DNA from 4 places in the Kineococcus arenarius subsp. arenarius genome. Region 1 is predicted to be linked to each of the others. Evidence: riboswitches for the same ligand, from Rfam matches in the RefSeq annotation. Region 1 holds a riboswitch; each other region holds the start of a gene.
What was found. A riboswitch is a leader RNA that binds a small molecule or an ion and turns the genes downstream of it on or off. The one in region 1 is predicted to bind S-adenosylmethionine.
Positions count from the first base shown of each region.

Region 2: linked by a shared signal. The riboswitch ahead of ACRYM0_RS14310 (rhodanese-like domain-containing protein) and the one ahead of ACRYM0_RS12890 (sulfite exporter TauE/SafE family protein) in region 1 are both predicted to bind S-adenosylmethionine.
Region 3: linked by a shared signal. The riboswitch ahead of ACRYM0_RS02075 (MetQ/NlpA family ABC transporter substrate-binding protein) and the one ahead of ACRYM0_RS12890 (sulfite exporter TauE/SafE family protein) in region 1 are both predicted to bind S-adenosylmethionine.
Region 4: linked by a shared signal. The riboswitch ahead of sfnG (dimethylsulfone monooxygenase SfnG) and the one ahead of ACRYM0_RS12890 (sulfite exporter TauE/SafE family protein) in region 1 are both predicted to bind S-adenosylmethionine.

Region 1 is NZ_JBJLSE010000050.1:16,202-21,943, forward strand. Features, by position in the region: gene ACRYM0_RS12870 (GTP-binding protein) at 1-642, opposite strand, end outside; gene cysD (sulfate adenylyltransferase subunit CysD) at 642-1,532, opposite strand; gene ACRYM0_RS12880 (phosphoadenylyl-sulfate reductase) at 1,598-2,332, opposite strand; gene ACRYM0_RS12885 (nitrite/sulfite reductase) at 2,329-4,062, opposite strand; SAM riboswitch class IV at 4,364-4,479, shown strand; gene ACRYM0_RS12890 (sulfite exporter TauE/SafE family protein) at 4,513-5,421, shown strand; gene fdxA (ferredoxin) at 5,418-5,742, shown strand, end outside.
Region 2 is NZ_JBJLSE010000062.1:4,114-9,855, reverse strand. Features, by position in the region: gene ACRYM0_RS14335 (CoA-binding protein) at 1-161, opposite strand, end outside; gene ACRYM0_RS14330 (O-acetylhomoserine aminocarboxypropyltransferase/cysteine synthase family protein) at 281-1,618, opposite strand; gene dnaG (DNA primase) at 1,696-3,594, shown strand; tRNA gene ACRYM0_RS14320 (tRNA-Asn) at 3,686-3,758, shown strand; gene ACRYM0_RS14315 (HNH endonuclease family protein) at 3,831-4,520, shown strand; SAM riboswitch class I at 4,568-4,654, shown strand; gene ACRYM0_RS14310 (rhodanese-like domain-containing protein) at 4,659-5,078, shown strand; gene ACRYM0_RS14305 (O-succinylhomoserine sulfhydrylase) at 5,075-5,742, shown strand, end outside.
Region 3 is NZ_JBJLSE010000003.1:84,899-90,640, forward strand. Features, by position in the region: gene ACRYM0_RS02055 (DUF6328 family protein) at 1-243, shown strand, start outside; gene ACRYM0_RS02060 (ABC transporter ATP-binding protein) at 157-999, opposite strand; gene ACRYM0_RS02065 (ABC transporter substrate-binding protein) at 996-2,018, opposite strand; gene ACRYM0_RS02070 (FecCD family ABC transporter permease) at 2,039-3,148, opposite strand; SAM riboswitch class IV at 3,306-3,415, shown strand; gene ACRYM0_RS02075 (MetQ/NlpA family ABC transporter substrate-binding protein) at 3,612-4,565, shown strand; gene ACRYM0_RS02080 (methionine ABC transporter ATP-binding protein) at 4,567-5,595, shown strand; gene ACRYM0_RS02085 (methionine ABC transporter permease) at 5,657-5,742, shown strand, end outside.
Region 4 is NZ_JBJLSE010000144.1:1,135-6,876, forward strand. Features, by position in the region: gene ACRYM0_RS19905 (cell division protein PerM) at 1-263, shown strand, start outside; gene purN (phosphoribosylglycinamide formyltransferase) at 343-921, shown strand; gene purH (bifunctional phosphoribosylaminoimidazolecarboxamide formyltransferase/IMP cyclohydrolase) at 959-2,548, shown strand; gene ACRYM0_RS19920 (DUF3017 domain-containing protein) at 2,590-2,874, shown strand; gene ACRYM0_RS19925 (AzlC family ABC transporter permease) at 2,897-3,625, shown strand; gene ACRYM0_RS19930 (AzlD domain-containing protein) at 3,622-3,936, shown strand; SAM riboswitch class I at 4,002-4,090, shown strand; gene sfnG (dimethylsulfone monooxygenase SfnG) at 4,084-5,241, shown strand; gene idi (isopentenyl-diphosphate Delta-isomerase) at 5,285-5,742, shown strand, end outside.

The DNA.
Region 1 (5,742 bases):
CAGCCGCCCCACGCCGAAGTCCGGCGGCAGGACCTCCACGCCGTCCAGGTGCTCCAGCAGCGTCGGACCGTCGTACCAGGGGGTGTTCGCCGAGCGGTTCGCGACGTTGTCGCCGTGCTTGGCGGCCACCGGCACCACGAGCATCCGCACGCCGAGCCGGTCGGCGACCTCGCGCAGCTCCTCGCGCACCGAGGAGAACCGGGAGCGGTCGAAGTCGACGAGGTCCATCTTGTTCACCACCGCCACCAGGTGCGGCACGCCCAGCAGGGTGGCGATCCGTGCGTGCCGGCGCGTCTGGTCCAGGACACCGGCGCGCACGTCCACCAGCAGCATCGCCAGGTGGGCGTTGGAGGTGCCCGTCACCATGTTGCGGGTGTACCGCTCGTGCCCGGGGGTGTCGGCGAGGACGTAGTTGCGCTTGGCGGTCGAGAAGAACCGGTACGCCACGTCGATGGTGATGCCCTGCTCGCGCTCGGCGCGCAGGCCGTCCGACAGCGCCGCCAGGTCCGGGCCGTCGGGGCCGTCGACGGCGGCGAGGTGGTCGGTGGGCAGGCTCCCGGTGTCCAGCAGGAGCCGGCCGATGAGCGTGGACTTGCCGTCGTCGACCGAACCGGCCGTGGACATCCGCAGCAGTTCCCGCATCAGAAGTACCCCTCGCGCTTGCGGTCCTCCATCGCGGCGGCGGAGGTCCGGTCGTCGGCGCGGGTGGCCCCGCGCTCCGACACGGTCGCGGTGCCGATCTCCGCGATGACGGCCTCGACGTCGGTGGCGTCGGAACGGACCGCGCCGGTGATCGTCAGGTCCCCGACGGTGCGGTAGCGCACCCGCAGGCGCTGCACGCGCTCGCCGGGGCGGGGCGGGGTGAGGTCGGAGACGGCCAGCAGCATCCCGTCGCGCTCGACGACGTCGCGCTCGTGCGCGTAGTAGATGTCGGGCAGGTCCAGGCCTTCGGCGGCGATGTAGCGCCACACGTCCAGCTCGGTCCAGTTGCTCAGCGGGAACACCCGGACCTGCTCGCCGCGGTGGATCCGGCCGTTGTACAGCGACCACGGCTCGGGGCGCTGGTTGCGGGGGTCCCACTGGCCGACGGCGTCGCGGACGCTGAAGACGCGCTCCTTGGCGCGGGCGCGCTCCTCGTCGCGCCGCGCACCGCCGAACGCCGCGTCGAAACCGCCCTCGGCGAGGGCGTCGAGCAGGGTGCGGGTCTGCAGGCGGTTGCGGGAGGAACCCGGCCCGTCCTCGCGGACGCGGCCCGCGTCGATGCTGGCCTGCACCGAGGCGACGACCAGCCGGTGCCCGCCCTGCGCCAGGCGGCGGTCGCGGAACTCGATCACCTCGGGGAAGTTGTGGCCGGTGTCGACGTGCATCACCGGGAACGGCACGGGGGAGGGACGGAACGCCTTCTCCGCCAGGCGCAGCAGCACGATGGAGTCCTTGCCTGCGGAGAAGAGCAGCACCGGGTTCTCGAACTCCGCGGCGACCTCGCGGATGATGTGCACCGCCTCGGCCTCCAGGGCCCGCAGGTCGTCCACGCGGGCGGGACCGGGGTTCCCCGCCGCGGTGCGCGCGGCCGGGACGACGGCGGTCGTCGGCGCGCTCACAGGTGGATCCCGCACTCGGTCTTGCCGGTGCCGGCCCAGCGACCGGCGCGCGGGTCCTCGCCCGGTGCCACCGCGCGGGTGCACGGCTTGCAGCCGATCGAGGGGTAGCCGCTGGTCAGCAGCGGGTTGACCGGGACGGCGTTCGCGGTGGCGTAGTCGACGAGCTCGTCGAAGGTCCAGGCCGCCAGGGGGTTGAGCTTGACCAGCCCGTGCCGCTCGTCGAACTGCACCAGGGGGGTGCCGGCGCGGGTCGGGGCCTCCTCGCGGCGCACACCCGTCACCCACGCCTCGTACCCGCCCAGGGCGGCGGCCAGGGGCTCCACCTTGCGCAGCCGGCAGCACGTGCCGGGGTCGCGCTCGTGCAGTCGGGGGCCGAACTCGGCGTCCTGCTCGGCGACGGTCTGCCGGGGCAGGACGTCCACGACGCGCACCGGCAGCGCGAACTCGACCTCGTCGCGCGTGCCGCGGGTCTCCGCGAAGTGGTAGCCGGTGTCCAGGAACAGCACGTCGACGCCGGGCGCGAACCGGGACACCAGGTGGGGCAGGACGGCGTCGGCCATGCTGCACGCCACGGCGAGGGTGCCCGGGAAGGTGGCCGCCGCCCAGGCGGCCACCTCCTCCGCGCCCGCTCCGCTGAGCTCCGCGGCCCCGCGCTCGGCCAGGGACCGCAGTTCCTCGCGGTCGCGGCGCACACGGGGCGTGGGGACGGTGGTCGTCGTGGTCTCGCTCATCGCAGAGCCTCCTCGTCGCTGCGGTGGGCCCAGGCCGCGAAGGTCTCGCGCGGCTCCCGGGTCTCGAGGTAGCGCCGCACCAGGCGCTCGACGTACTCGGGCAAAGCGGTGGCCGTCACCTTCAAGCCGCGCACGGTGCGGCCCACGCCAGGTTCGGCGCGGTCGGCCGAGGCCAGCCCGCCGCCGAGGTGGACCTGGAAACCGGCGACCTGCTCGCCGTGCCCGTCCTGCACCAGCTGCCCCTTCAGGCCGATGTCGGCGGTCTGGATGCGGGCGCAGGAGTTCGGGCAGCCGTTGACGTGCAGCGTGATCGGGGTGTCGATCTCCACCCCGGCCAGCCGGCGCTCCAGCTCCTCGATCGCCCGCGTCGCGGTGTCCTTGGTCTCCACGATCGCCAGCTTGCAGAACTCGATCCCCGTGCAGGCGATCGTGGTGCGCCGGAACGGCGAGGGGTGCGCGGTCAGGCCGATGTCCTCGACGCGGGCCGTGAACTCCGGGACCCGTGCCGGGTCGACGTCCAGGACGACGACCTTCTGGTGCGGGGTGAAGCGCACGCGCCCCGAGCCAGCCGCCTCCGCGGCGTCGGCCAGGTCGCGCAGCACCGTGCCGCTGACCCGCCCGACGGTGGGGGACAGGCCGACGTAGCACCGGCCGTCCTTCTGCTCGTGCACGCCCACGTGGTCGCCGCGACCGGAGGGGGCCGGCGGCGGCGGGCCGTCGGGCAGCGCCCGGTCCAGGTACTCGGTCTCCAGCACCTGCCGGAACCGCTCGGCCCCCCAGTCGGCGACCAGGTACTTCAGGCGCGCCTTGTTGCGCAGCCGGCGGTAGCCGTAGTCCCGGAAGACCCGGACCACCGCCTGCCACACCTCCGCGGCCCGCTCCGGGGGCACGAACGCCCCGAGGCGCTGGGCGAGGTGCGCGCTGGTCGACAGCCCGCCCCCCACCCACAGGTCGTACCCCGGGCCGAGCTCGGGGTGGACCACGCCCACCAGGGAGATGTCGTTGATCTCGTGGACCACGTCCTGGCTGGGGTGGCCGGTGACGGCGGTCTTGAACTTGCGCGGCAGGTTCGCGAGCTCCGGGTCGCCGATGAAGCGGTCCACGATCTCCGTGATCACCGGCGTCGGGTCGATGACCTCGTCACGGGCGATGCCCGCGACCGGGCTGCCCAGCACCACGCGCGGGGTGTCCCCGCACGCCTCGGTCGTCTGCAGCCCCACGGCCTCGAGCCGGCGCCAGATCTCCGGGACGTCCTCGATGCGCACCCAGTGCAGCTGCACGTTCTGCCGGTCGGTGATGTCGGCCGTGTCGCGGGCGAACTCGGTGGAGATGCCGGCCACGACGCGCAACTGCTCCGTCGTCAGCGCTCCGCCGTCGATCCGCACGCGCAGCATGAAGAACTCGTCGGACAGCTCCTGCGCGGACAGCTGCGCGGTGCGCCCGCCGTCGATGCCGGGGCGGCGCTGGGTGTACAGCCCCCACCAGCGGAACCGCCCGTTGAGGTCGTCGGGCGCGATCGAGGAGAAACCCCCGGCCGCGTAGACGTTCTCGATGCGCTCACGGACGTTCAGCCCCCCGTCGGCGGCCTTGAACTCCTCGTTGTGGTTGAGCGGGGCGGTGCCGTCGACGCGCCACTGCCCGTTGCCACCGGGGCGCGGGGCGCGCGGTGTGCGGCGGGGAGCCGCCGGGGCGGTCTGCTCGGGGGGGGCGGTGCTGGCGTCGGGTGTCATGGAACCTCACGGGGGAGACGGGTCCTCCTCGTGAGGAGGCCCTCAGCTGGTGGGGTGCAGCGAGCGACCGGGACGGCACGCGTAGGCGCTCTGCAGCCGCATGAGGTCGACGTACCGGCGCGAGACGAGGCGCACGGCAGAGGGCTGGACCACGGGACCACGGTAGGGCACGAGCGCACGAACTCCAACACGGTCCCGGAGGTCCGCGCGGCGCGGACGGGCGGAGCGGGGGGAACCGCGCCGTTCTCGCCGGTGTGGTGAGGTGTTGACCGCCCCCCGGGGGTCGTCTACCGTCAGTGGCGGTCACGAGTACCAGCGTCAAGCCCCGGCTCGCTGGTCGGCAACCCTCCTGTCGCGGCGGGGTGCTCCGGGTGAGGACCCGGCCGGTCGCCGTTCGGCGTCCGGCAAGCGCGGACCTGCGGGTCCACGGACGTACGGACGGCTCTCCTCGTGCACAAGTTCGCCCTGCTCGCCCTGGTCGGCCTGCTGGCTCAGCTCGTCGACGGCTCCCTCGGCATGGCCTACGGGGTCACCTCCACGACGCTGCTGCTCGTCGTCGGGGCGAGCCCCGCCGCCGCGTCCGCCACCGTCCACCTCGCGGAGATCGGCACCACGCTGGCCTCCGGGGCCGCGCACTGGCGCTTCGGCAACGTGGACTGGCGCGTCGTGGTGCGCGTGGGGGTGCCCGGCGCGGTCGGGGCCTTCCTCGGCGCGACGGTGCTGTCGTCGCTGCCCACGGACGTCGCCGCCCCCGTCATCAGTGCCGTGCTGCTGCTGCTGGGCGTGTACGTGCTGCTGCGCTCCGCGGTGGCGCGCTTCGACGAGAGGTCACTGCACCGGCCGCTGCGGCGGCGCTTCCTGGCGCCGCTGGGCCTGTTCGCCGGGTTCGTGGACGCGACCGGTGGCGGCGGCTGGGGTCCCGTGGGCACCCCCGCCCTGCTGGCCTCCGGCCGGCTGGAGGCCCGCAAGGTCATCGGCTCGGTGGACACCAGCGAGTTCCTCGTCGCCGTGGCCGCCAGCGCGGGTTTCCTCGTGGGGCTCGGATCGCAGGGCATCGCCTGGACGTGGGTGCTGGCGCTGCTGCTCGGCGGACTGATCGCCGCGCCCATCGCCGCCTGGCTGGTGCGCTACGCCCCGCCGCACGTGCTGGGCTCGGCCGTCGGCGCCGTCATCGTCCTGACGAACTCGCGCACCCTGCTGCGCAGCGACGCCGTCGGGGCCACCGACCCGGTCCGCTGGGCCGTCTACGCGCTCGTGCTGGTCGTCGGCGCCCTCGCCGTGGCCCACTCGGTGCGCCGGCACCGCCGCACCGCCCGCACGCTCACCACCACCGACAGCGAGAGGAGCAGCGCGCAGTGACGTACGTCATCGCCCAGCCCTGCGTGGACGTCAAGGACAAGGCCTGCATCGAGGAGTGCCCTGTCGACTGCATCTACGAGGGCGAGCGCTCGCTGTACATCCAGCCCGACGAGTGCGTCGACTGCGGTGCCTGCGAGCCGGTGTGCCCGGTGGAGGCGATCTACTACGAGGACGACGTGCCCGAGCAGTGGTCGGCGTTCACCGCGGCCAACGTCGAGTTCTTCGAGACCGTCGGCTCGCCCGGTGGTGCGGCGAAGGTGGGCCTGATCCACGCCGACCACCCGGTGGTGGCCGCGCTGCCGCCGCAGGGCGGGGAGCACT
Region 2 (5,742 bases), on a different contig from region 1:
CACACCTCGTAGTCGGAGCTGGCCAGCAGGTAGGTGCCCACGAAGTACGACGCGCGCGACGGCTTGTTCGAGGCCCCGAGGATCGCCACCGTCCGGGTGCGGCGCAGGATCGACAACCGCTGCCCCGGGGTGGGGGGCGTCCAGCCGCCGGTCTCGCCCACGGGCGCGGCGTCCTTCGCGCCGGTGGCCGGCGCGGCCGGCTCCTGCGGCCGGGCGGCGACGCTGCCGGTGTCGCCGATCGCCCCGGTGGGGGCGCCGGTGCCCTCGTGCTCGTGCCCGCTCACCGCGAGGCCCCCTTCGTCGCGGCGGTCAGCGCCTGGTCCAGGTCCCACAGGACGTCCTCGACGTCCTCCAGCCCGACGCTGATGCGGATCAGGTCCTCCGGCACCCCGGCCGCCTCCAGCTGCGCCGGCGAGAGCTGCTGGTGGGTGGTGGAGGCGGGGTGCAGCACGAGGGTGCGCGCGTCGCCGATGTTGGCCAGGTGCGAGCACAGCTGGCAGTTCTCGATGAACCGCTCGCCGGCGGCGCGCCCGCCGGCGACGCCGAAGGAGAACACCGCGCCCGGCCCCTCCGGCAGGTAGCGCTGCGCGCGCTCGAAGTGCGGGTGCGAGGGCAGGCCGGAGTAGCGCACCCAGCTGACGCGCTCGTCCGCCTCGAGCCACTGCGCCACCCGGCGCGCGTTGGCCACGTGCTCGCGCATGCGCTGCGGCAGCGTCTCCACGCCCATCAGCAGCAGGAACGCGGAGTGCGGGGCCAGGGTGGCGCCGATGTCGCGCAGCTGCTCGCTGCGCAGCTTGGTGAGGAACCCGTACTCGGCGAAGTTGCCCCACCAGCTCAGGCCGCCGTAGCTGGCGACCGGCTCGGTCATGGCGGGGAACTTCCCGTTGTCCCAGGGGAAGGTGCCGGCGTCCACGACGACGCCGCCGAGGGTGGTGCCGTGCCCGCCGAGGAACTTGGTGGCGGAGTGGATGACGATGTCCGCCCCGTGCTCGATGGGCCGGCACAGGTAGGGGGTGGCGGTCGTGGCGTCGACGACCAGCGGGATCCCCGCCTCGTGGGCGACGTCGGCCAGCGCCCGCACGTCCGCGACCACCGTGGAGGGGTTGGCCACCAGCTCGGTGAACACGAACCGCGTCCTGTCGGTGATCGCCGCGCGCACCGCGTCGGCCTCCGGCTCCACGAACACGGTGTCCACGCCGAAGCGGCGCAGCGTCACGTCCAGCTGGGTGACGGTGCCGCCGTAGAGGTTGTTCGAGGCGACGATCTGGTCGCCCGCACCGGCCAGCGCCGCGAAGGTCAGGAACTCCGCGGACTGCCCGGAGCTGCACGCCAGCGCACCCAGGCCGCCCTCCAGGGAGGCCATCCGCTCCTCCAGCGCCGCGACGGTGGGGTTGGAGATGCGGCTGTAGATGTTGCCGTACTTCTGCAGGGCGAAGAGGTTGGCCGCGTCGGCGGCGTCCTCGAACACGAAGCTGGTCGTCTGGAAGATCGGCACGGCCCGCGCGCCCGTCGTCGGCTCCGGCACGGCGCCGGCGTGCACGGCGCGGGTGCGGAACCCCCAGGCGCGGTCGCTGCTGCCGCCGGGCGCGCGCTCGTCCCGCTGCTCGTCACTGCTCACGGGGGTCGATCCTGCCACCCGCGCCCGCCGCCGGCTGCGGGTCGGCCCCGTCGGAGCCCGCGCCTAGACTCCGGCGCGTGCCAGGTCTCATCCACCCCGACGACCTGCGCGCGGTCAAGGAGCGCGTCCGCATCGACGAGGTGGTCGCCGAGCAGGTGACGCTGCGCCCCGGCGGCGTGGGGTCCTTCAAGGGGCTGTGCCCCTTCCACGACGAGCGCACCCCCAGCTTCACCGTCCGCCCGGCCGTGGGCCGCTGGCACTGCTTCGGCTGCGGCGAGGGCGGCGACGCCATCGAGTTCGTCCGGCGCATCGACGGCACCACGTTCACCGAGGCCGTCGAGCGCCTGGCCGAGCGCGCCGGCGTGCAGCTGCGCTACGTCGACGACGGAGGCCGCCCCGGCAAGCGCCCGGCCGGGGCGCAGGGGGCCGGCCAGCGCCAGCGGCTGCTGGAGGCGCACCGCGCGGCCGAGGCCTTCTACGCCCGGCAGCTGGAGCAGCCCGGCCCCGCCGAGACCGCCCGCCGCTTCCTGGCCGAGCGCGGCTTCAGCCGCGAGGCCGCCGCCCGCTTCGGGGTCGGCTTCGCACCCCCCGGCGGCGAGGCGCTGCTGCGCCACCTGCGCGCGGCGGGCTTCACCGAGGAGGAGCTGACCACCTCCGGCCTGGCCGGGCAGGGGCAGCGCGGGCTGTACGACCGCTTCCGCGGCCGCCTGGTCTGGCCCATCCGCGACGTCAGCGGCCACACCGTCGCCTTCGGCGCGCGCCGCCTCTTCGACGACGACCGCATCGAGGCCAAGTACCTCAACTCGCCCGAGACCCCGGTCTACAAGAAGTCCCAGGCCCTGTACGGCCTGGACCTCGCCAAGCGCGACATCGCCCGCACCAAGCAGGTCGTCGTGGTGGAGGGCTACACCGACGTGATGGCCTGCCACCTGGCGGGCGTGACCACCGCGGTCGCCACCTGCGGCACCGCGTTCGGCGAGGAGCACGCCCGCATCGTCCAGCGGATGCTCGGCGACGCGGCCGGCTCCGCCGAGGTCGTCTTCACCTTCGACGGCGACGCGGCGGGGCAGAAGGCCGCGCTGCGGGCCTTCGAGCTGGAGGAGCGCTTCACCGCGCAGACGTACGTGGCGGTCGAGCCGTCCGGTCAGGACCCGTGCGACCTGCGCCTGTCCGCCGGCGACGCCGCGGTGGCGGCCCTGGTGGCCGGCCGGGTGCCGCTGTTCGAGTTCGCGATCCGCTCCACCATCTCCCGCTTCGACCTGGGCAGCGAGGCGGGCCGGCTGGCCGCCCTGGACGCCGCCGCCCCGATCGTCGCGGGCATCCGCGACAGCGGCCTGCGCCAGCGCTACGCGGTGAACCTGGACCGCTGGACGGGCTTCCTCGACGAGCGCTTCGTGCTGGACCGGGTGCGCCGCCACGCCGGCGGCCGCGGGGGGCGGGCCGGGCGCGAGGGCAGGGGCGCCGCGCCCGAGCCGGCGCCCGCGGCACCGGCGGCCCCCGCGGTCAACGACGCCGTCGTGCAGCTGGAGCGGTGGGTGCTGGCGTGCGTGCTGCAGGCGCCGTGGGTCGTCGCGGACGACTTCGCCGGCCTGGCCGCGGACGCCTTCGGCGCGCCGGGGCACCGCGCGGTGCACGACGCCGTCACCGCGGCCGGGGGGCCGCTGGAGGCGCCGCCGGGTCCCGGCTGGGTCGAGGCGGTGCTGGAGTACGCCGACGGGCCGGTGGCCGGGCTCGTGCAGGAGCTGGCCGTGGCCGAGCTGCCGGTCACCGACGAGGAGGAGATGGAGCGCTGGGGGCGCTCGCTGGTGGCCACGCTGGCCGGGCAGGCGGCCACCCGCGCGGTCGCCGACGCCAAGCGCCGGCTGTGGAGCATCGACGCCTCCGCGCAGCCGCAGGAGTACCAGGAGGCCTCGGCCGAGCTGTTCCGGCTGGAGGCGGCGCGCCGGGCCTGGCAGGAGCGCGCCCAGGGGTCCTGAGGGCCCTCGCGCGCGGGGCGGCCGGGGCGCAGGCACTCGGGCGGGGCTGGTACGGTTGACGTGCTGTCGCCGGGGGTTCACCCGGTGGTGGTCCCGCATAGCTCAATTGGCAGAGCAGCCGGCTGTTAACCGGCAGGTTGTTGGTTCGAGTCCAACTGCGGGAGCGTCCTGGAGGGGGCCTGCGCGTGCAGGCCCCCTTCGTCGTCCCCGGGGGCCCGCGAGGCTGGGAGGTGGCCGTGCGCGCACGTCGCTCCAGCGCCCCGGCGGCGATCCTCGTGCCGCTGCTCGTCCTGGTGCTCGCCGTCGCGCTGTGGCGGGCCCTGACCGGCGACGCGGCGGGGCCCGCGCGGGGCGAGGCGTCCGGCGGGGCCGCCGAGGCGCTGGCCGCCCTGCCGGTGCGCGAGGCCGCCTCCTCCGCCGGCTACCAGCGCACCCGCTTCGGCTCCAGCTGGGTCGACGTCGACGACAACGGCTGCCGCACCCGCGACGACGTCCTGCTGCGCGACCTGGACGACGTCCGCCTCGCGCCGGACGGCTGCACCGTCCTGTCCGGCACCCTGCAGGACCCGTACTCCGGCGACGAGATCGCCTTCCGCCGCGGCGAGGACACCAGCGCCGACGTGCAGATCGACCACGTCGTGGCGCTGGCGGCCGCCTGGCGCACCGGCGCGCAGGGGTTCAGCGAGGACGAACGGGTCCGCTTCGCCAACGACCCCCTGGAACTGCTGGCCGTGGACGGCCCGCTGAACGGGGCCAAGGGCGACGACGACGCCTCGCAGTGGCTGCCGCCCGAGGGGGAGTGCGAGTACGTCGCCCGGCAGGTCGCCGTCAAGAGCGCCTGGGGGTTGTGGGTGACGCCCGCGGAGCACGACGCGATGGCCGGCGTCCTGGCCGGCTGCCCCGGGCAGGAGCTGCCCGCGCCCTGATCCGGGCGGCGTGCCCCGGGCACGGGCGCAGATGCCCTAGGCTGGTCGGACCATCCAGAGCGGCCGAGAGACCTGGCTCGACGACGCCGCAGCAACCCCCCTCGGGAGGGTGCTCATGCCAGGACCGATGGAGGCTTCGTGAGCTACGCCGGCGACCTCACTCCGCGTGAGGCGTTCGAGTTGCTGCGTGACGACGGCGACGCCGTCCTCGTGGACGTCCGCACCGAGGCGGAGTGGACGTACGTCGGGGTCCCCGACGCCGCCGCGCTGCGCAGGCCACCGGTGTTCGCCTCCTGGCTGCCCGTGGAGGAGGACGCGCCCGGTGCGCGGTTCCTGGCGGAGCTGGAGCGGGCCGGCATCGCACCGGGCCACCGCGGTCCGGTGGTGTTCCTGTGCCGCTCCGGCAAGCGGTCGGTCGGGGCGGCCACCGCCGCCACCGCGGCGGGCATCGGCCCCAGCTACAACGTCCTGGACGGCTTCGAGGGCGACCTCGACGAGCGCGGCCACCGCGGCGCCGCCGGCTGGCGCGCGCAGGGCCTTCCCTGGAGGCAGTCGTGACCGAGCAGCAGCCGAGCCCCTGGCGCCCCGACACCACCGCCGTGCGCGGTGGGCTGGCCCGCTCGGGGTTCGAGGAGACGTCCGAGGCGATGTACCTGACGTCCGGGTACGTGTACGAGTCCGCCGCCGCCGCGGAGGCCGCGTTCACCGGTGAGGTGGACCGCTACGTCTACTCCCGCTACGGCAACCCGACGGTGTCGGTGTTCACCGAGCGGTTGCGGCTGCTCGAGGGTGCCGAGGCCTGCTACGGCCTGGCCAGCGGGATGTCCGCGGTGTTCTACGCCCTGGGCGCGCTGCTCGGTGCGGGGGACCGCGTCGTGGCCGCCCGCAGCCTGTTCGGGTCCTGCTACGTGATCCTCGACGAGATCCTGCCCCGCTGGGGCGTGACGACGGAGTTCGTCGACGGCGAGGACCTCGCGCAGTGGGAACGGGCCCTGGCCACGCCCGCGCAGGCGGTGTTCTTCGAGACCCCGGCGAACCCCATGCAGACCCTCGTGGACGTCGAGGCGGTCACGCAGCTCGCCCACGCGGCCGGCGCGGTCGTCGTGGTGGACAACGCGTTCGCCAGCCCGGTGGGGCAGCGGCCCCTGCGGTTCGGCGCCGACGTGGTCGTCTACTCCGCCACCAAGCACATCGACGGCCAGGGCCGCGTGATGGGCGGTGC
Region 3 (5,742 bases), on a different contig from region 1:
GAGGCGGGCACGCGCTTCGCCAAGGCCGGGCTGGCCGCCGTCGGGGTCGTCGTCGCCGGCGGGGTCCTGCTCGTGGTGGACGTCGTGGGCGGCCGGCTCGCGGGAGCGGTGGCCGGTGGCGGCGTCGCCCTGCTCGTGGCGCTGTGCTGGTGGCTGCTACCGGTGCTGGCCGTGCGCGCCGCTGAGGCCGAGCGCGCCGGGGGCGCCGAGCGTGCCGGGGAGCGGACCGGCCCCGCCCGCTGACGCCGGCCGCAGCACGAGCTGGAAGCCGTCCTCGTCCTCCACGCGGCGGGCCCGGACGCCGTACACGGCGCCCACCGTCGCAGGGGTGAGCACCTCGCCGGGTTCCCCGGCGGCGACGACGCGGCCGGCGTCCAGCAGCACCAGTTCGTCGCAGTGCGCCGCGGCGAGGTTCAGGTCGTGCAGCACGACCACGACGGTGCGCCCCAGGCCGCGCAGCAGCCCCAGCACCTCGTGCTGGTACCGCACGTCCAGGTGGTTCGTCGGCTCGTCCAGCAGCAGGTTCGGCGCCTCCTGGGTCAGCGCCCGGGCGATGAGGACGCGCTGGCGCTCGCCCCCGGACAGGTCGCCGATCAGCCGGTCCGCGAGGTGCAGGGCCCCCACCCGCTCCAGGGCCGCCGCGGCGGTGGCCTCCTCGGCGGCCGTGGTGCGCGAGAACGCCCCGCGGTGCGGGGTGCGCCCCATCAGCACCACGTCCGCCACGGGCATCGGCAGCACCCCCTCGCCGTCCTGGGCCACGACCGCGACCCGGCGGGCGAGCTCGCGGGGGGACAGCGTCGCGACGTCGTCGCCGTCGACGTGCACGGTGCCGGCGGAGGGGCGCAGCGAGCCGTGCAGGGTCCGCAGCAGCGTCGTCTTGCCGCCGCCGTTGGGGCCGATGAGCCCCAGCACGCGCCCCGGGGCGGCCGTCAAGTCCACGCCGTGCAGCACCGGCGGGCGGCCCCGGTGGGCGAAGCGCACGCCGCGGGCGCGGATCACGAGGCTCCCGCAGCGGTGCCGCTCGCGGCGGCGGGGCCGAAGGCGTCGACGATGCGCTCCAGGCCGTCCACGGCCAGCGGGGTCGCCGGCTCGGTGAAGTTGAACAGCTGCACCAGCACGTCGCCCTCGCGCACCGCGGTCAGGCCGTCCGCCCCCGGCAGGCTCGTCACCGCCTCGCGCACCCGCTCCGGGGTGCCGTCGCTGTGCAGCAGCACCAGCACCTGCGGGTCGCGGGCCAGCAGCTCCTCGGGCGTCACCTCGAACACCCGGTCGGCCACGTCCGCGAACACGTTGCGCAGCCCGGCGGCCTCCAGCTGCGGCGTGGCCGTGCTGGCCGCGCCGTAGGCGTAGGTGACGCCGCCGCCGACCGTCGGGTAGAGCACCGCAGCCGTGCGCGGCGGCGCGCCGGCCGCCGCCACCCGCTCACGGACCGCCTCGACGCGCTCACGCAGCCGCCCGGCGACCTCCGCGGCCCGTTCCGGGCGCTCGAACACGCGCCCGTACAGCTCCACCTGCTCGTAGACGGTGTCGAACCCGGGATCGCCGTCGCCGCTCGTGCACAGCGCCGGTTCCTCCAGCAGCGCGATCCCGGAGGCCGCCAGCGACGCGCGGTCCAGGCCGTCGACCTCGCCCAGCACCAGGTCCGGGCGCTGGGCCAGGACGACCTCGCGGGAGATGCGCAGGTGCCCGCTGGTGTCGGTGCGGTCGGTCAGCAGCGGCACGGCGTCCAGCTCGCGCCGCGTCGCCTCGTCGTAGTACTCCTGCGGGTACAGCCCGGCGCGGGCGACGACGCGGTCCAGGACGCCCAGCTCGTGCAGGTACGGCACGGCGGCGCTCTTGAGCAGCACCACCCGCTCGGGCGGGGTGCGCAGCACCACCGGCTGCCCGCAGTTCACCAGTTCGAGCCGGTCGCCCGCGGGACCGGCGCCGCTGCTGCCGGTGCTGCCGCAGCCGGCGCTCAGCAGGGCGCAGGCCGCCGCGATCAGGGTCGCGCGCCGGGTGGGGCGGGGGTTGTCCAACGGGACCTCCACGGGACGGATCAGGCGCCGGTGCGGGTGCCGCGCACCAGCCACAGCAGGAACGGGCAGCCGGCCAGCGCGGTGACGATGCCGATGGGCAGCTCCTGCGGCGCCAGCACGGTGCGGGCCAGCAGGTCGGCCGCCACCAGGAACGCCGCGCCCAGCAGCGCCGCGGCCGGCACCGACCAGCGGTGCGCCCCGCCGACCAGGCGCCGCGCCACGTGCGGCACCACCAGGCCCACGAAGCCGATCGTCCCCGAGGCGGCCACGAGCACCCCCACGCACAGCGACACCACGGCCAGCAGGAGCGTGCGGAACGCGGCGGGGGAGACCCCCAGGCCGCGCGCGGTCTCGTCGCCCAGGGCCAGGGCGTCCAGCCGCGGCCCCCACGCCGTCAGGGCCGCCACGGTCGCGGTGACCACCACCAGCACGGTCCCCAGCGCCGCGCCCCGGGTGGCCAGGCCCAGCGAGCCCAGCAGCCAGAACGTCACCGAGCGGGCCCCCTCGGCGGAGCCGGAGGCGAAGACGAGGAAGCTCGTGGCCGCGTGCAGCGCGTAGCCGACGGCGACGCCCGCCAGCAGCAGCCGCGCCGAGGTGACCTGCCCGGCGCCGCGGGCGACGGCGTACACCAGGACCGAGGCCGCCAGGGCGCCGGTGAACGCGCTGCCGGCCAGGGCGTGCTCGCCCCAGCCGGCGCCGGCCCCCAGCAGCAGCGCCGCCGCGGCACCCGTGGAGGCGCCGGAGCTGACGCCCAGCAGCTGCGGGTCGGCCAGCGGGTTGCGCACCATCGCCTGCAGCGCCGTCCCGCACACCGCCAGCCCGGCGCCGACGGCCAGGCCCAGCAGGACCCGGGGCAGGCGCACGTCGTGCACCACGGCGTCGACGACCGGGTCCCACGTCACCCGGGCCGGGACGCCCACGAGGTGGTGGCCGGCCACGCGCAGCACGTCGGCCGGGGAGATCGCGACGGCGCCCACGACCGCGCCGAGCAGCGCCGCGAGGCCGGTCAGGGCGCCCAGCGCCAGCAGCACCAGGGCGCTGCGGCGGGCCCGGGCCCGCCGCCCGCGCGGGGCGGGGGGAGGGGGGGGCGGGGCGGGGCGCCGCCGGGGCGGGGCGCCGGCTGACGGCACGGGGACCTCCTGCGGGCGCGGGACGGCGGGCGGGCTTGTTGCAACCTACTCGCGACAAGCGGCGGCGGGCGCGCCGGTGCGGGCGCCGGGCGCGGCCGCCCCCGGGCGCCCCGCCGCGTTTTGACGCTCCCTCGGGCCCGTCGTTACGATTCCCGACGGCATCGAGCGTCAGCGACAAGCCCTGGCTTGCTGACCGGCAACCCTCGTCCGCGGTGGGGTGCTCCAGGTGAAAGCCCGGCGGGGCGGTGCGCCCCGCAAGCGTGTGGCCGTGCCGTCGCAGCAGCGCCGGACCGGCCTGGCCGATCAGGAGGCGACCCGTCGTGAGCCCGCGCGCCACGCCCCCCTCGTGTCCGCGGGGCGGCGCCGCCACCGGCGGCTGACCGCCCGCCCCTGCCGACCCCCGCGCCGCCGGACCCGGCGCCGGGGGACCCGAACCCCGCACCACCCCACGAGGAGCCCCGAGTTGTCCAGCGCCGCCACCCCTCCTTCCCTGCCCGACAAGCCCGGCCGCAGCAAGGCGCCGCTCGTCATCGGCGCCGCCGCCCTGGCGATCATCGCGATCATCGTGGTGCTCGTCGTGCGGAACACCGGCGACGACGACACCACCACCACGGCGGCCGGCGAGACGCAGACCGTGCGCATCGGCGTCACCGACCAGGCCGAGCCGTACTGGAACACCTACGTCGACCTCGCGAGCGAGCGCCTCGGCGTCGACGTGGAACTGGTGAACTTCTCCGACTACAGCCTGCCGAACCCGGCGCTGAGCCAGGGCGAGGTCGACCTCAACCAGTTCCAGCACACCCAGTACCTGGCGGACTACAACGTCACCGCCGACGACGACCTGCAGCCGATCGGCTCCACCGCCGTCTACCCGCTGCCGCTGTACTCCACCCAGTACGAGGACCCCTCGCAGTTCCCGCAGGGCGCGAAGGTCGCCATCCCGGACGACGCCATCAACGAGGCGCGCGCGCTGCTCGTGCTGCAGGACGCGGGCCTGCTGACCCTCGCCGACGGCGGCTCGGCGTTCTCCACCGTCGCGGACGTGCAGGAGGCGAAGGTCGAGGTCGTCCCGCTGGACGCCTCGCAGACCGCCGGTGCGCTGCAGAACGGTTCCGTGGTCGGCGCCGTCGTGAACAACAACTACGCCACCAGCGCCGGGCTGCCCGTCGAGGACGTCGTCCACCAGGACGACCCCGAGAGCGAGTCCGCGGTGCCGTACGTGAACCTCTTCGTCTCCCGCGCCGAGGACACCGGCAACCAGACGTACCTGGACCTCGCCCAGCTCATCCACGACCCCGCGGTGCTGGAGGAGTTCGTGCAGAGCTACCCGCAGGCCGTCGTGCGCGACGTCGACCCCGCCACCCTGCAGGAGCAGCTGGCGGACGTCGAGGAGGACGCGCGGGCGGCGCAGGGCTGAGATGGCCGACCCCATCGTGCGCCTGCAGGGCGTCACCAAGCGGTACGAGCGCGGCGGCGGGGTCGTCACCGCCGTCGACGACGTCAGCCTGGACGTGCACGCCGGCGAGGTCATCGCCGTCATCGGGTACTCCGGGGCCGGCAAGTCCACGCTCGTGCGGCTGGTGAACGCCCTGGAGGCACCCACCTCCGGGACGGTCACCGTCGCCGGGCGGGAGCTGACGCGCCTGCCCGAGAAGGACCTGCGGGCCGCCCGCCGGGAGATCGGCATGATCTTCCAGCAGTTCAACCTGTTCCGCTCCCGCACCGTCGCCGGGAACGTCGCCTACCCGCTGAAGGTGGCCGGCGTCCCCCGGGAGCGGCGCGACGCACGGGTCGCCGAGCTGCTGGACTTCGTCGGGCTGCTGGACCGCGCCCACGCCCACCCCGAGCAGCTCTCCGGCGGGCAGAAGCAGCGCGTCGGCATCGCCCGCGCGCTGGCGACGAACCCGCCGCTGCTGCTGGCCGACGAGGCCACCAGCGCCCTGGACCCGGAGACCACCACCGAGGTCCTCTCGCTGCTGCGGCGGGTCAACCGCGAGCTCGGCGTGACGATCGTCGTCATCACGCACGAGATGGACGCCGTGCGGCAGATCGCCGACCGGGTCGCGGTCATGGAGGCCGGCCGCGTCGTCGAGGTGGGCGACGTCTACGACGTGTTCTCCGCCCCGCAGACCGCGCCGGCGCAGCGGTTCGTGCGCAGCGTCCTGCACGACCGGCCCACCCGCGAGCAGCTGGTGCGGCTGCGCGAGCACCACCCCGGGCGCCTGGTCACGGTGCAGGTCACCGACGAGGTCGGCCTGCAGAAGCGGATCGACGACGCGTTCGCCACCGCCGGGGTCCGCACCGAGCTCGTGCACGGCGGGGTGGGGGAGCTGCGCGAGCGGCGCATCGGTTCCCTCACCTACGAGGCCACCGGTCCCGACAGCGCCGTGGACGCAGCGCTCGCCGCGCTGCGCGGGGCCGGCGTGCGCGCCGAGGAGGAGGTCTGACGTGGAGGGTTTCCTCAGCACGCTCGACGTCTACGTCGGTTCCATCGGGGAGACGCTGTTCATGGCGCTGGTCTCGATGGTCGCCTCCGGCGTCCTCGGGCTGGCGCTCGGGATCGCCCTGTACGCGACCCGCCCCGGGCACCTGCT
Region 4 (5,742 bases), on a different contig from region 1:
CCGGGCCCCTGGGGGCCGGGCGCATGAGCGAGATGGGGCCGTCCGCGCTGCTGACGGGCCTGGCCCTCGCCGGGGAGGTGGCCGCGGGCGGGGCGCTCGGGGTGCTGCTGCAGCGCGCGGTGGTGGCCCGCCGCGGCACCCGCCTCGCCGTGGACCTGCCCGCCGGGTCGCAGGCGCCCACCGGTGGGCTGCTGGGGCGTGCGCGCCGCGGCCGGGACGCCGGCGCCCCGGGCACCGGTGCTGCTCCCGGGTCGGAGGGCTAGGCCCCCGCCGCGGGCCGCACCCGGTGCTGCGTGGTCCGGCGTCCGGGGAGGAGCGCCGCGACGGCTATCGTCTGCGCACGTGCCAGCACGCGTCGTCGTCCTCGCCTCCGGCTCCGGCTCCACCCTGCAGGCGCTCCTGGACGCCCGCGACGAGGCCTTCACCGTCGTGGCCGTGGGCTCGGACAAGCCCGGCGCCGCCGCCCTGGACCGGGCCCGGGCCGCCGGTGCGGCCACCTTCACCGTCCCGCCGGGCGAGCACCCCGACCGCGCCGCCTGGGACGAGGCCCTGGCCGCCGCCGTCGCCGCCCACGAGCCCGACCTCGTGGTGCTGGCCGGGTTCATGCGCATCGTCGGCGCCCCGCTGCTGGAGGCCTTCGGCGGGCGCCTGGTGAACACCCACCCCGCGCTGCTGCCGTCCTTCCCCGGCGCCCACGGCGTGCGCGACGCCCTCGCCCACGGGGTGAGGGTCACCGGCTGCACCGTGCACCTGGTCGACGCCGGGGTGGACACCGGCCCGATCCTCGACCAGGCGGCCGTGCGGGTCCTCGACGGCGACGACGAGCAGAGCCTGCACGAGCGCATCAAGGACGCCGAGCGGGCCCTGCTCGTCGACGTCGTGGCCCGGCTCGCCCGCGGCGAGCTGCCCACCCCCCGCTGACCCGCCACCGCCCACCCCGAGAGGACCCCGCGAGCCGATGGCCGAGAACCCCACCGCCGAGCAGACCGCGCAGCGCCACCCCGTGCGGCGCGCCCTCGTCAGCGTCTACGACAAGACGGGCCTGGAGGAGCTCGCCACCGGCCTGCACGCCGCGGGCGTCGCGATCGTCTCCACCGGCTCCACCGCCTCGCGCATCGCCGCCGCCGGGGTGCCCGTGACGCCCGTGGAGGAGCTCACCGGGTTCCCCGAGTGCCTGGACGGGCGGGTCAAGACGCTGCACCCGCGCGTGCACGCCGGGATCCTCGCCGACCGCCGCCTGCCCGAGCACGTCCAGCAGCTCGCCGACCTCGGCGTGGAGCCGTTCGACCTCGTCGTGGTGAACCTCTACCCGTTCCGCGAGACCGTCGCCTCCGGCGCCGGGTTCGACGACGTCGTCGAGCAGATCGACATCGGCGGCCCCTCCATGGTGCGCGCCGCCGCGAAGAACCACCCCAGCGTCGCCGTCGTGACCGCCCCCGCCCGCTACCGCGAGGCCCTGGACGCCGTGGCCGCCGGCGGGTTCACGCTCGCCCAGCGCCGCCGCCTGGCCGCGGAGGCGTTCGCGCACACCGCCTCCTACGACACCGCCGTCGCCGGCTGGTTCGCAGCGCAGACCCTCGACGGGTCCGACGAGGGGTGGCCCGCGGTGGACGGCGCCGCGCTGGAACGCACCTCGGTGCTGCGCTACGGCGAGAACCCGCACCAGCGCGCCGCGGTGTACGCCGACCCCGCCTCGCGGCCGGGCATCGCGCAGGCCGTGCAGCTGCACGGCAAGGCCATGTCCTACAACAACTACGTCGACGCCGACGCCGCCCTGCGCGCCGCCCACGACTTCACCGCGCCCGCCGTCGCCGTCATCAAGCACGCCAACCCCTGCGGCATCGCCACCGGCACCGACGTCGCCGACGCCCACGCCAAGGCGCACGCCTGCGACCCCGTCTCCGCCTACGGCGGCGTCATCGCCGCCAACCGCGTCGTCACCGCCGCGATGGCCGCGCAGGTCGCCGACGTCTTCACCGAGGTCGTCATCGCCCCCGGGTTCGAGCCCGAGGCCCTGGAGGTGCTGCAGCGCAAGAAGAACGTGCGCCTGCTGCAGCTGCCCGACGGCTACGGCCGCAGCCCGCGCGAGTGGCGCCCGGTCTCCGGCGGCGTGCTCGTGCAGGACCTCGACCGCATCGACGCTGACGGCGACGACCCGGCGGGCTGGACGCTGGCCGCCGGCGAGGCCGCCGACGAGGCGACCCTGGCGGACCTGGAGTTCGCCTGGCGGGCGGTGCGGGCGGTGCGCTCCAACGCGATCCTCCTGGCGAAGGACGGCGCCTCCGTGGGCGTCGGCATGGGCCAGGTGAACCGGGTGGACTCCTGCCGCCTGGCCGTCGAGCGCGCCGGCGCCGAACGTTCCCGCGGTGCCGTGGCCGCCTCCGACGCGTTCTTCCCGTTCGCCGACGGCGCGCAGATCCTCCTGGACGCCGGTGTGCGGGCGATCGTGCAGCCCGGCGGCTCCATCCGCGACGAGGAGGTCGTCGCCGCGGCCCGCGCCGCCGGCGTGACGATGTACTTCACCGGTGCCCGCCACTTCGCGCACTGACGTCCCCGGTGCGGACGGTCCCGGTCGGTAGCGTGCTCCCCGTGCCGGCCGGGACCCCGCAGCGCGTGCCGCCGCCGGGCGGCGCGGTCCTCGGCGCCCTCGTGGCCGGGGCGCTGCTCGCCCTGCTGCTCACCGTCGTGGCCGGGCCCGTCGCCGGCGGTCTCGTCCTGGGCGCCGACCTCGCCGTCGCCGCCGTCCTGCGGCTGGTGCTGCCGGTGCGGGTGGCCGGCGCCCTCGCGGTGCGCTCGCGCGCCGTGGACACCACCGTGCTGCTCGTGCTCGCCGCGGCGTGCACGGCGCTGACGTGGTCGCTCCCACCGGCTTGAGCGCGGTGGCGCTCTGGTAGAGCTGTCCGGCGTGGCACTCCAGCGACCCGTCCCGGACCCCGTCCGCACCGCCCGCCGGCAGGCGCTGTCGGTCGGCGTGGCCACCGCCCTGTACGGGGTCAGCCTCGGCGCGCTCGCCGTCGCCAACGGCCTGAGCGTGCTTCAGGCGTGCGCCACGTCGCTGCTGATCTTCAGCGGTGGTTCCCAGTTCGCCCTCGTCGGCGTCCTCGGCGGCGGCGGCAGCGTGGCCGCCGCGGTGGCGGCGTCCTCGCTGCTGGGGGTGCGCAACGCCCTGTACGGGCTGCAGGTCACCGGTTTCCTGCGGGCCCGCGGTGCGCGCCGGCTGCTCGCGGCGCACTGGACCATCGACGAGTCCACCGCCGTCGGCGTCGCCCAGGGCACCGACCCCGCCCGGCGCACCGGCTTCTGGGTGACCGGCGCCACCGTGTTCGTCGGCTGGAACCTCGCGACCCTGCTGGGGGCGCTGCTCGGCGACGCGCTCGGCGACCCGCGCCGCTACGGCCTGGACGCGGCCGCCGCGGCGGCGTTCCTGGCGCTGCTGTGGCCGCGGCTGCGCCGGCGCGAGGCGGCCGCCGTGGCGGCGGTCGCCGCCCTGGTCGCGCTGCTGCTCGTGCCGGTCGTGCCGGTGGGGTTGCCGGTCGTCGCGGCGGCGCTGGTGGCCCTGCTCGCCGGCCTGCGCCGCGAACGGGCCGGGGAGCGTGCCGGCGAGCGGGCGGGGGAGGGGGCGTGAGCACCTGGGTCGCGGTCCTGGCCGCGGGCGCGGTCGCCTACGCCCTCAAGCTGGCCGGGCACCTGGTGCCCGCCCGCCTGCTGGAGCACCCCCGCGCCCGGCGGGTGGGTGCGCTGCTGCCCGCGGCGCTGCTGGCGGCGCTGGTGGTCGTGCAGACCGCGAGCGACGGCGACCGCCTCGTCCTGGACGCGCGCGCCGTCGGCCTGGGGGTCGCGGCGCTCGCGCTGGCCCTGCGGGCGCCGTTCCTGCTCGTCATCGTGCTGGCGGCCGCCGCGGCGGCGGGGGTGCGGGCCCTGACCGGCTGGGGGTGAGGGCAGGCCCGCCGCCGGCCCGGGGTGTCGTGGCGGTGGGGGCGGGCAGCGGGTTGCGCTGGCCGGAACCATCCAGAGCGGCTGAGAGACCTGGCTCGGGGACGCCGCAGCAACCACGGGGAACCGCTGGTGCTACCGCCAGGACCGATGGAGGAGCTCACCCGCATGCCCGTGAAGTTCGCCTACTGGGTCCCCAACGTCTCCGGCGGTCTCGTCGTCTCCACGATCGAGCAGCGCACGAGCCACGACCCCGCCTACAACGTCGAGGTCGCCCGCGCCGCCGAGCGCGTGGGTTTCGAGTACGCGCTGACGCAGGTGCGCTACCTCGCCTCCTACGGCGCGGACGCCCAGCACGAGTCCACATCGTTCTCCCTGGCGCTGCTGCTGGCCACCCAGAAGCTCAAGGTGATCGCGGCCGTGCACCCGTTCTTCTGGCACCCGGGGGTGCTGGCGAAGTTCGCCGCGACCGCGCAGGAGATCACCGGCGGCCGCCTCGCGCTGAACGTCGTCTCCGGCTGGTTCAAGGACGAGGCCACCCAGCTGGGCGTCACGTGGCACGAACACGACGACCGCTACCGGCAGTCGGAGGAGTTCATCAGCCTGCTGCGCGGGGTGTGGTCGCAGGACGGGTACTCCCAGGAGGGGGACTTCTTCAGCGCCCGGGACATCACGTTCCGCCCGCAGCCGAAGGTGCAGCCGGAGGTGTTCCAGGGCGGCAACTCCACCGCCGCCCAGGCCATGGCCGGCCGCGTCAGCGACTGGTACTTCATGAACGGCAAGTCGATCGCCGGCGCCGCCGAGCAGGTGCGCGAGGTCAGCTCCCTGGCCGCCGCGAACGGCCGGTCGATCCGTTTCGGCCTCAACGGTTTCGCGCTGGTGCGCGACACCCGCGAGGAGGCGGAGGCGGTCCTGGAGGAGATCGTCGCCAAGGCCGACGTCGCCAAGGTCGAGGGTTTCGGCGCCGCCGTGCAGGAGGCCGGCAACGCCACGAGGGACCGCAAGGGCATGTGGGCGGACAGCGGGTTCCGCGACCTGGTGCAGTACAACGACGGGTTCCGCACCGGGCTGGTCGGCACCCCCGACGAGGTCGCCCGCCGCGTCCTGGCGTACTCCCTGGTGGGGGTGGACCTGCTGCTGCTGGGGTTCCTGCACGTCAAGGAGGAGGTCGAGGCGTTCGGGGAGCTGGTGATCCCGCGCGTGCGCGAGCTGGAGCAGCGCCTCGCCGACGGCGAGGACCTCGCCCTGGGCGCCGAGCTGGACGAGGCGGTCGCCGCCGCGGGCGGCCGCGTGCCGTCGCCGGCCTGACGCGCGCCGGGCACGTCGACCACCGGGCGCGTACGGTGCTCCGGTGACCGCCCCCACCACCTGCCCCACCGCCGGGAGCACCGAGCTCGTCGTCCTGCTCACCGAGGACGGCGTGCCGTGCGGGACCGCGCCCAAGGCGAGCGTCCACCACGCCGCCACGCCCCTGCACCTGGCGTTCTCCTGCTGGGTCCTGGACGGCGCCGGGCGCACCCTGCTGACCCGCCGCGCCGAGGCCAAGCGCACCTGGCCGGGTGTGTGGACGAACTCCTTCTGCGGCCACCCGGGCCCGGGCGAGGAGCCCGCCGACGCCGTGCACCGCCGCGCCGCCGACGAGCTGGGCACCGCGGTGTCGGGCGTGGAGCTGGTGCTGCCGCGCTTCCGCTACCGCGCCGAGATGGCCGACGGCACCGTGGAGAACGAGGTGTGCCCGGTGTTCACGGCCCGCCTCGCCGCGGACCTGGCGCCCGACCCGGCCGAGGTGGAGGAGTGGCGCTGGGTGGG